Regions from separate parts of the Streptomyces sp. NPDC006923 genome, predicted to be linked through region 2. Evidence: riboswitches for the same ligand, from Rfam matches in the RefSeq annotation. Region 2 holds a riboswitch; the other holds the start of a gene.
The links. A riboswitch is a leader RNA that binds a small molecule or an ion and turns the genes downstream of it on or off. The one in region 2 is predicted to bind cyclic di-AMP.

Region 1 (4,001 bases), on a different contig from region 2:
GGTTCAAATCCTGTCCCCGCTACTCCGAAGAGAACGCAGGCCCGGATCCTCAGGATCCGGGCCTTCGTCGTGTGCGGCCGATACGGCGTTGGCCGGACGATCCACTTTTCGCCGGTTGTGGCAAGTACGGTGAAGAGACGGCTGTGCTCGTACGGAACACCATGAAGGGGTACGCCGAGCACCACCTGGCCGATGGAACCGACTGCCCGACCGGGCCCGCCCTTGCCGTCCGACCCGACCGGGTCCGGCCCGGGACCGGCCCCGTAGTCCAGTCGGCCGAGAGCGAGTCGCCGCCGGGAGCGGCAGCGATCAGCCTGGGTGGAGCGCGGTACCGTCCGCAGCCGTAGCGGACCGGCAGGAGACCACTGGTGGTGAAGCTAGGGAAGCTCCGAGAGGGCAACGGCGGCGGAGCCCGCCGGGGCGGGGACGAAGCCGGGTTCTGGGCCGAGGACAGGACGGGTTTCTGGGCGGGCGCCGGCAGCACCGGCCGTGTCACCAGCCGCAGCGCGGGCCATGGCATGGGCCGCCGTTCCGGGCGTGGGCTGGTCCGTGTCCTGCCCGGCCTGGTGATCGTCGCCGGTGTGGTGCTCGATCTTGTGACCCCCGCGCGGATCACCGCCTCCCCGCTCTTCGCGGCCGCCCCGCTGGTGGCCGCGCCGTTCTACCCGATGCTCGGCACCCTGCTGGTCGGCGTCGCCGCGCTGGTCGCCGAGGTGGGACTGAACATCTACAACCAGTCGATGGCGGATCCGGCGTCGCTCACCGAGCTGCTGACCGTGCTGATCGTGTCCATCCTCGCGCTGTACATCAACGGCGTCGTCCGGCGCAGCGGGGAGCGCCTCGCCTCCGCCCGGATCATCGCCGAGACCGCGCAGCGGGCGGTGCTGCCGAGACCCGCCGAGCGGATCGGCGGGCTCCGTATCGCCGCGCGGTACGAGGCGGCCCAGGAGGGCGCGTTCATCGGCGGCGACCTGTTCGCCGTGCAGGACACGCCGTACGGAGTGCGGCTGGTGGTCGGGGACGTGCGCGGGAAGGGGCTTGAGGCGGTCGAAGCGGTGGCGGTGGTCATCGGATCCTTCCGCGAGGCCGCCGAGCAGGAGAGCACGCTGGAGGGGGTGGCGCAGCGGCTGGAGCGCGCCATCACACGCGAGGGTTCGCGGCGGGACGGGCTCGACGCCTTCGAGGGGTTCACCACGGCCGTGCTCGCCGAGATCCCGCACAGCGGCAATGTGGTGCGGCTGGTCAACCGGGGCCACCCCGAGCCGCTGCTGCTGGGCGCCGACGGCCAGGTGCGGATCCTCGAACCGACCGATCCCGCGCTGCCCCTCGGGATGAGCGAACTGGGCGCCTGGCCCGACCGCGCCGAGGAGGCCGCCTATCCCGACGGGGCGACGCTGCTCTTCTACACGGACGGGCTCTCCGAGGCGCGCGACGACCAGGGTGCCTTCTACGTCCCGAGCGAGCGGCTCAGCGGCCGGGTCTTCCAGGGGCCCGACGACCTGCTGCAGGCCCTGATCGAGGACGTACGGCTGCATACGGGCGGCGGGAGTCAGGACGACATGGCGCTGCTGGCGGTCGGCCGGCCCGCCAACTGGCGGCAGCCGGAGTGGCGCCGTGTGATGCCCGTCACTCCCTGACGGCGAGTACGGCAGGACCGGCGCCGGCGGCCGGGCCCGCGCGGCTGATTCATTATGCCGATCCGCCGGGTCGATTCACTGCCGGTAATCGACAGGTACCGCTGCGCATAACATCTGACACACCATCAGAAATGGCCCCGGCTTTCGGCTCCGGAGAATTCGCCCGACTGTGACCATTTATATCCTGGTAAGTCCGATGCGAAGTCGTTAACGATTACCGGGAACAGCTTGGAATAAAGCCCTGGTCTCTATTAACGTTCGATAACGCAGCGCGGTCGTCCCAGCCGTCGTAAGAGACGGCGCCGTGCGCACGCGCCGAATCCCGCCAGGGAACCGGGGAACCACACATTGGGGTGAATCGGACGTTCTTTGCTGCCCTGTGCGGCAGAGAGCACCCGTAGGAGACCTTCCTGCTCCGAACCCGTCAGCTAACCCGGTAGGCGAGAAGGAAGGAAAGGAGTGCGCCCCTGTGGCGTCCAATCAGCCTGCCCCCGAAGCCCTCTTCGAAACTCGCACCTCCGCGATCGAGCCGGACCGGGCCTGGGGGGAATGGAACCCCACCGAGGAGTCCATCCGCCCCGTACGCGGCAGGCACCGCGTCGCCAAGCAGCGCACCGGGATAGCCCGCAATGGGATCGCCCGTAGCTCCACGGTCCTCGGCGTCGGCGTCATAGCCGCCGTCGGCGCGGGCGGCATAGCCACCGCGCAGGACAAGCCCGCTGTCTCCATATCCCTGCCCGACACCATCACGGACAATCTCCCGGACGCCACGTCGCTGCCGGGCGTGGGCTCCCTCGTGTCGCACGACGCCGAGCCGGACAATGTCCTGGCCGCGGCCCCGCTCACCACGGCCGGCCTCACCACCGCCGACGCGGAGCAGGGCGCCACCGACGCGGGCGAGGCCCTCCGGGCCCGCATCCTCCAGCAGGCCGAGCAGCAGCAGAGCGAGGCCGACGCGGCGCAGCAGGCGGCCGCGGAGACGGCGGCGGCCGAGAAGGCCGCGGCCGAGGCGAGGAAGCAGCAGACCGACGCCGAGAAGAAGGCGGCGGCGGCGAAGCGGAAGGCCGAGGCGGAGGCCAGGGCCAAGGCGGAGGCGGAGCGGCTCGCCAAGCTGGCCGCCAGCTACGCCCTCCCGACCTCCTCGTACACCCTCACCTCGACCTACGGCCAGGCCGGCTCCATGTGGTCCTCCGGCTACCACACCGGTCTGGACTTCGCGGCCCCGACGGGTACGCCGGTCAAGGCCGTGCACAGCGGCACCGTCAAGTCGGCCGGCTGGTCCGGCTCGTACGGCTACCGCACGGTCCTGGAGCTGGATGACGGTACGGAGATCTGGTACTGCCACCAGTCCTCGATGACCGTCAGCGCCGGACAGAAGGTCTCCACGGGCGAGGTCATCGGACGCGTCGGCGCGACCGGCAATGTGACCGGTCCGCATCTGCACCTCGAAGTGCACACGCCGGACGGCGCGGGCGTCGACCCGATGAGCTGGCTGCGCGGCAAGGGCCTCACCCCCTGACCCACCCGCGGTCCCGACGGCTCCGGCGCCCCCTCCAGGCGCCGGAGCCGTCGGCCGTTCCCGGGCCGGTGCCCCCGGGCGGTGGGGACGGGAGGCACTGGAACCGTGGAAAAGACGGGGACATGGCGCGAAAACGGAACAGGGCGCCCCACCGCGGCTGTTGAATTCACCCATGACTGAGCTGCGTAAGCTGGGCACCTCCGACCTCCGGATCTTTCCGTTCGCCCTCGGGGGCAATGTCTTCGGCTGGACCTCCGACGAGAAGCAGTCCTTCGCCGTGCTCGACGCCTACGCCGCCGCCGGCGGCAACTTCGTCGACACCGCCGACACGTATTCCTCCTGGGTGCCGGGGCACGAGGGCGGTGAGTCGGAGACCGTCCTGGGCAACTGGGTCGCCTCGCGCGGCAATCGCTCCGAGGTGCTGGTGGCGACCAAGGTCGGCCGCCATCCCCGGTACCAGGGCCTCTCGGCGGAGACCATCAGGGCCGGCGCCGAGGAGTCGCTGCGGCGGCTGGGCACGGACTACATCGACCTGTACTACACGCACTTCGACGACCTGAGCGTCCCGGTCGAGGAGATCATCACCGCCCTCGACGGGCTCGTGAAGGACGGGAAGGTGCGTGCCATCGCGGCGTCCAACATCGGCCCCGACCGGCTCGCGGCCTCGCTCGCCTTCTCGGAGCGCGAGGGGCTGGCCCGCTACGCGGCGCTCCAGCCGCGCTACAACCTGGTGTCGCGCGACACGTACGAGGGCGCGCTCCAGGACACGGCGGCCCGGTACGGGCTGTCCGCCGTGCCGTACTCCGCCCTGGCCTCCGGCTTCCTCACCGGCAAGTACCGCCCGG
Region 2 (4,001 bases):
GCCGACGAACCCGGCCGGCTCTCCGACGAGCTGCCCGATGTCGCGCCCCGGCTGCGCGAGCTGCGTCGCGACCAGCGGCTCACCCTGGAGTCCGCCGCCCGCCGGGCCGGGCTCTCTCCCGCTCATCTGTCCCGGCTGGAGACGGGCCGCCGCCAGCCCTCGCTGCCCATGCTGCTGGCCCTCGCCCGGATCTACGGTACGACCGTCTCCGAACTGCTCGGCGAAGTGCCGCCGGAACGCGACCCCATTGTCCGGGCCGGCCGTGCCGAGCCCGTCGAGGCCGACGGCTGGACCTACCACCAGGCGGGCGGCTCCGGCCGGGCCATGCAGCCGCTCCGGGTCCAGGTGCCGTACGGGGCCCAGGGCGATCTCGTCCGTGTGCACCCGGGGGAGGAGTGGCTCTATGTCCTCGAAGGGCGGCTGCGCCTGAGTCTCGGGGACGCCGTGCATGTGCTCGACCCGGGGGACAGCGCGCACTTCGACTCGCTCACACCGCACCGGATCGCGGCGGCCGGACCCGCCGGGACCGAGCTGCTCTTCGTCCACACCCTGCTGCAGACCCCCGCCGCCGAGCTGTGCCTCGGCGGCGGGGCTCACCGCGGCTGATCCTCAGAGAGGTCTGTCACCATGTCAGAGAACGCAGTTCCGGACCCCGCGGGTACGCGGGCCGGCCAGGAAGACGTGCCGGCCCGCGTAACGAATCAGGAGAAGACGTTCCCCAGGGGACTTGTCATCCGGCTTTTCGCCTATCTGGTGGCCGGTCACCTCTTCGCGGGCTTCCTCTATCTGCTCTTCGAGCTGGGGGCGCGCGGTCAGTAGCGGTCGGCGCGGGCCCGACGGCGGGCGCGCGTCTCAGGAAAGCAGGCGGGCGCGCAGCCGCTCACGGGTCTCGGGGGTGACTCCGAGGCCCGCTGACAGATAACGCTCGGTGCTGCCCCAGGTCTTCTCAATGGTCTCGAAAGCCGCTGCGAGGTATTCCGATCTGGCGTCGAAGAGCGGGCTGAGCAGCTCCATGACCTCGGCGGACGTCCCGGCGGGCGAATTGTCGCTGCGGTGGATCGGATAGCGGCGCCGCGGGTCGTTCGACTTCAGGTAGTCCGCCTCTATCGCCTCGCGCTCGACCCCGACGGCCAGCAGCGACACGGCTATGGAGAGACCGGCCCGGTCCTTGCCCGCGGCGCAGTGCATGAGGGCGGGGACGCTGTCCTCGGCCAGGGCGTGCAGGACGCGGCTGTGCTCGGCGGTGCGGTCCGTGATGATCGCGCGGTACGAGTCGGTCATCCGGGCCGCGGCCCTGCCGTCCGCGAGGAGCGAGCGGAGCTGGTCGAGGTCGCCGTCCCGGACCATCAGCCAGAACTCCGCCCCGTCCGCGGGATCGGTGAGCGGGATGTTCACATTGCGCACACCCGTCAGCTCCACGTCCGCGCCGTCGAGCTTGAGGTCGGCGGCATTGCGGAAGTCGAAGACGGTGTGCAGCCCGAGGGACGAGAGGAAGGCGGAGTCGGCCGCGGTGGCGTTGGCGAGGTGGCCACTGCGGAAGAGCCGCCCGTGCCGCACCTGCCGGCCGTCCGTGGTCGGCAGTCCGCCCACATCGCGGAAGTTGCGTACCCCGGTCAGCTCGGGCTCGGTCGACGGGACCTGCTGCGTCACGGCCTGCTCCTCCGTGTCTGCCGCCGGCGCCGCTCGCCGACGATGTCGACTTCTGACACTACGACATCGGTTCTCAGGAGACCGGAGTTCGCGACCCGGGGAGCGAATGCGAACTATTCGGACATCGCAGGAGGCTACAAATCGCCCAAATGTGCATCTGTCCGTATTGGCGTATTTCGCATAACGTGCCCCGGTGCAGGGGGAGATGGGTTCCCGCTGGTGAGCAGGATCATATCCGTGACGGTCCGTGGCGGCGAAGCGAATTGAAATCGCCGTGACGCACGGAATCCGAAGATCGGTGATTCACGCAGGGTGACCGGAAATCCAGGGCGATATCGGGGCGTCTGCCGCCCCTGGGAATAAGCGGCTTGTTAATGCCCTCCCGGCTCGCCTACGTTCAGCCTCAATCCAGGCGGACCGCCGAATCCTGCCGCCGCTTGGAATTCGCACTCACCCATCCACGTGTGGCAGGAGCGGGGGACCCAGGTAGTACGCCGTTCCGGAATATCGGACGGCTCGGGGTGAAGTCGCGCAGTAAGCGCGGCAGGGCATCTCCAGCCCTAACCCGACAGCTCACCTCGCAGGCGCCGGAGAGGAATTGACCATGCCCGCGAAGGGTAAGCACCGCCGCACCAGGACCAGCCCGTTCAGCCGCGGCCTTCTCGCCGCCGGTACGGGCGGCGCCGCCATCGCTCTTCCGCTCATCGGCGCCACCGGCGCGCACGCCGCCGAGAAGGCCGCGCCCGCCACCGAACCGCACGCCGTCTCGGCGGCCGCCCAGACGAGTCAGCACGCGTCCGCCAAGAAGACCGCCACCAAGGCTCCGAAGATCTACTCCGTGGTCGCCGGTGACTACCTTTCCAAGATCGCCTCCGAACAGCATGTCCGGGGCGGCTGGCACAAGCTGTACGCCGACAACCGCAAGGCCGTGGGGCCCGACCCGTCGCTCATCCACCCGGGCCTGAAGCTCACCATCGGCGCCAAGTCGAGTGGCCCGCACAAGCCGGCGGGCCACCACTCCAAGCCCGGTGGCACGGACGCTCAGCCCGGCAACGCCCCGGCCAAGCCCTCGGACGACCCCGCTCCCGTCAAGACCGGAACTCCCGCCGCCGACCCGGTGGACGACAACAGCGGTTCCGGCTTCACCCTGCCGGTCGACGGCATAGCCATCGGCACGCCGTACCACGCCAGTGGCAGCAACTGGTCCAGCGGCTACCACACCGGTGTGGACTTCCTGGCGCCCTCGGGCACCGTTGTGAAGGCCGTCGGCGCGGGCACCGTCGTTTCGGCCGGCTGGGGCGGTTCGTACGGCAACCAGGTCGTCATCCAGCACGACGACGGCCACTACTCGCAGTACGGCCACCTGTCCTCCATCTCGGTCTCCGAGGGCGACACCGTCAGCGAGGGCCAGCAGATAGGGCTCTCCGGCGCGACCGGCAATGTCACGGGACCGCACCTGCACTTCGAGATCCGTACGGGTCCCGACTACGGCTCGGACATCGACCCGCTGGCCTTCCTCCGCGAGCACGGCGTCTCCGTCTGATCCCGTCCGTCTGATCCCGAACACCCCGCTCCGAACCGGTATTCCGTCCGAGAACGCCGGTGGGTCAACACCTCCGCCCGGCACCGAAAGTGCCGGGCGGAGGCATGGTGCCTATTCCCGCTTGGGTGAAACTTGACCGATGGTGTATCTCACCGCCGTCAACGGCTTCTTACGGTCGCGTAGGTCACATCTGCGAGTGAAAGATGAGCGGTTGTGGCAGATGATTCGAGATCCAGAAGAAGCGGCGTATTCGCGTCGTACGCGGCGATCGGTGACAGCTTCACCGAAGGCGTGGGAGATCTGGGACCCGACGGGCTGTATATCGGCTGGGCCGACCGGCTCGCGGTCCTGCTGGCCGACCGGCTGCCGGTCTCCGGTGACGCCGTGGACACCGTGCACGGCGATTTCCGGTACGCCAATCTCGCGGTACGCGGCCGGCTCCTCGACCAGATCGTCGACGAGCAGATCCCCCGGGCGAAGGAACTCGCCCCGGACCTGGTGACCTTCTGTGCCGGCGGCAACGACATCATCCGTCCAGGTACCGATCCCGACGATGTCGCCGAGCGTTTCGAGCGGGCCGTGGCCGACCTCACGGGCGCCGTCGGCACGGTCATGGTGACCACCGGATTCGACACCCGCGGGGTCCCCGTGCTGCGCCATCTGCGGGGCAAGATCGCCACGTACACCGCGCATGTGCGCTCCATCGCCGACCGCTACGACTGCCCCGTCCTCGATCTCTGGTCCCTCAGGTCCGTCCAGGACCGGCGTGCCTGGGACGGCGACCGGCTGCATCTGTCACCCGAGGGGC

Region 1: another riboswitch for cyclic di-AMP. It lies ahead of ABZ707_RS32380 (M23 family metallopeptidase); the one in region 2 lies ahead of ABZ707_RS20850 (LysM peptidoglycan-binding domain-containing M23 family metallopeptidase).

Annotation. Positions count from the first base shown of each region.
Region 1 is NZ_JBEYIF010000034.1:18,560-22,560, reverse strand. It holds tRNA gene ABZ707_RS32390 (tRNA-Met) at 1-22, shown strand, start outside; gene ABZ707_RS32385 (PP2C family protein-serine/threonine phosphatase) at 519-1,637, shown strand; cyclic di-AMP (ydaO/yuaA leader) riboswitch at 1,941-2,095, shown strand; gene ABZ707_RS32380 (M23 family metallopeptidase) at 2,107-3,156, shown strand; gene ABZ707_RS32375 (aldo/keto reductase) at 3,329-4,001, shown strand, end outside.
Region 2 is NZ_JBEYIF010000010.1:2,046-6,046, forward strand. It holds gene ABZ707_RS20835 (XRE family transcriptional regulator) at 1-606, shown strand, start outside; gene ABZ707_RS20840 (DUF6126 family protein) at 682-819, shown strand; gene ABZ707_RS20845 (tyrosine-protein phosphatase) at 853-1,650, opposite strand; cyclic di-AMP (ydaO/yuaA leader) riboswitch at 2,092-2,252, shown strand; gene ABZ707_RS20850 (LysM peptidoglycan-binding domain-containing M23 family metallopeptidase) at 2,255-3,193, shown strand; gene ABZ707_RS20855 (SGNH/GDSL hydrolase family protein) at 3,407-4,001, shown strand, end outside.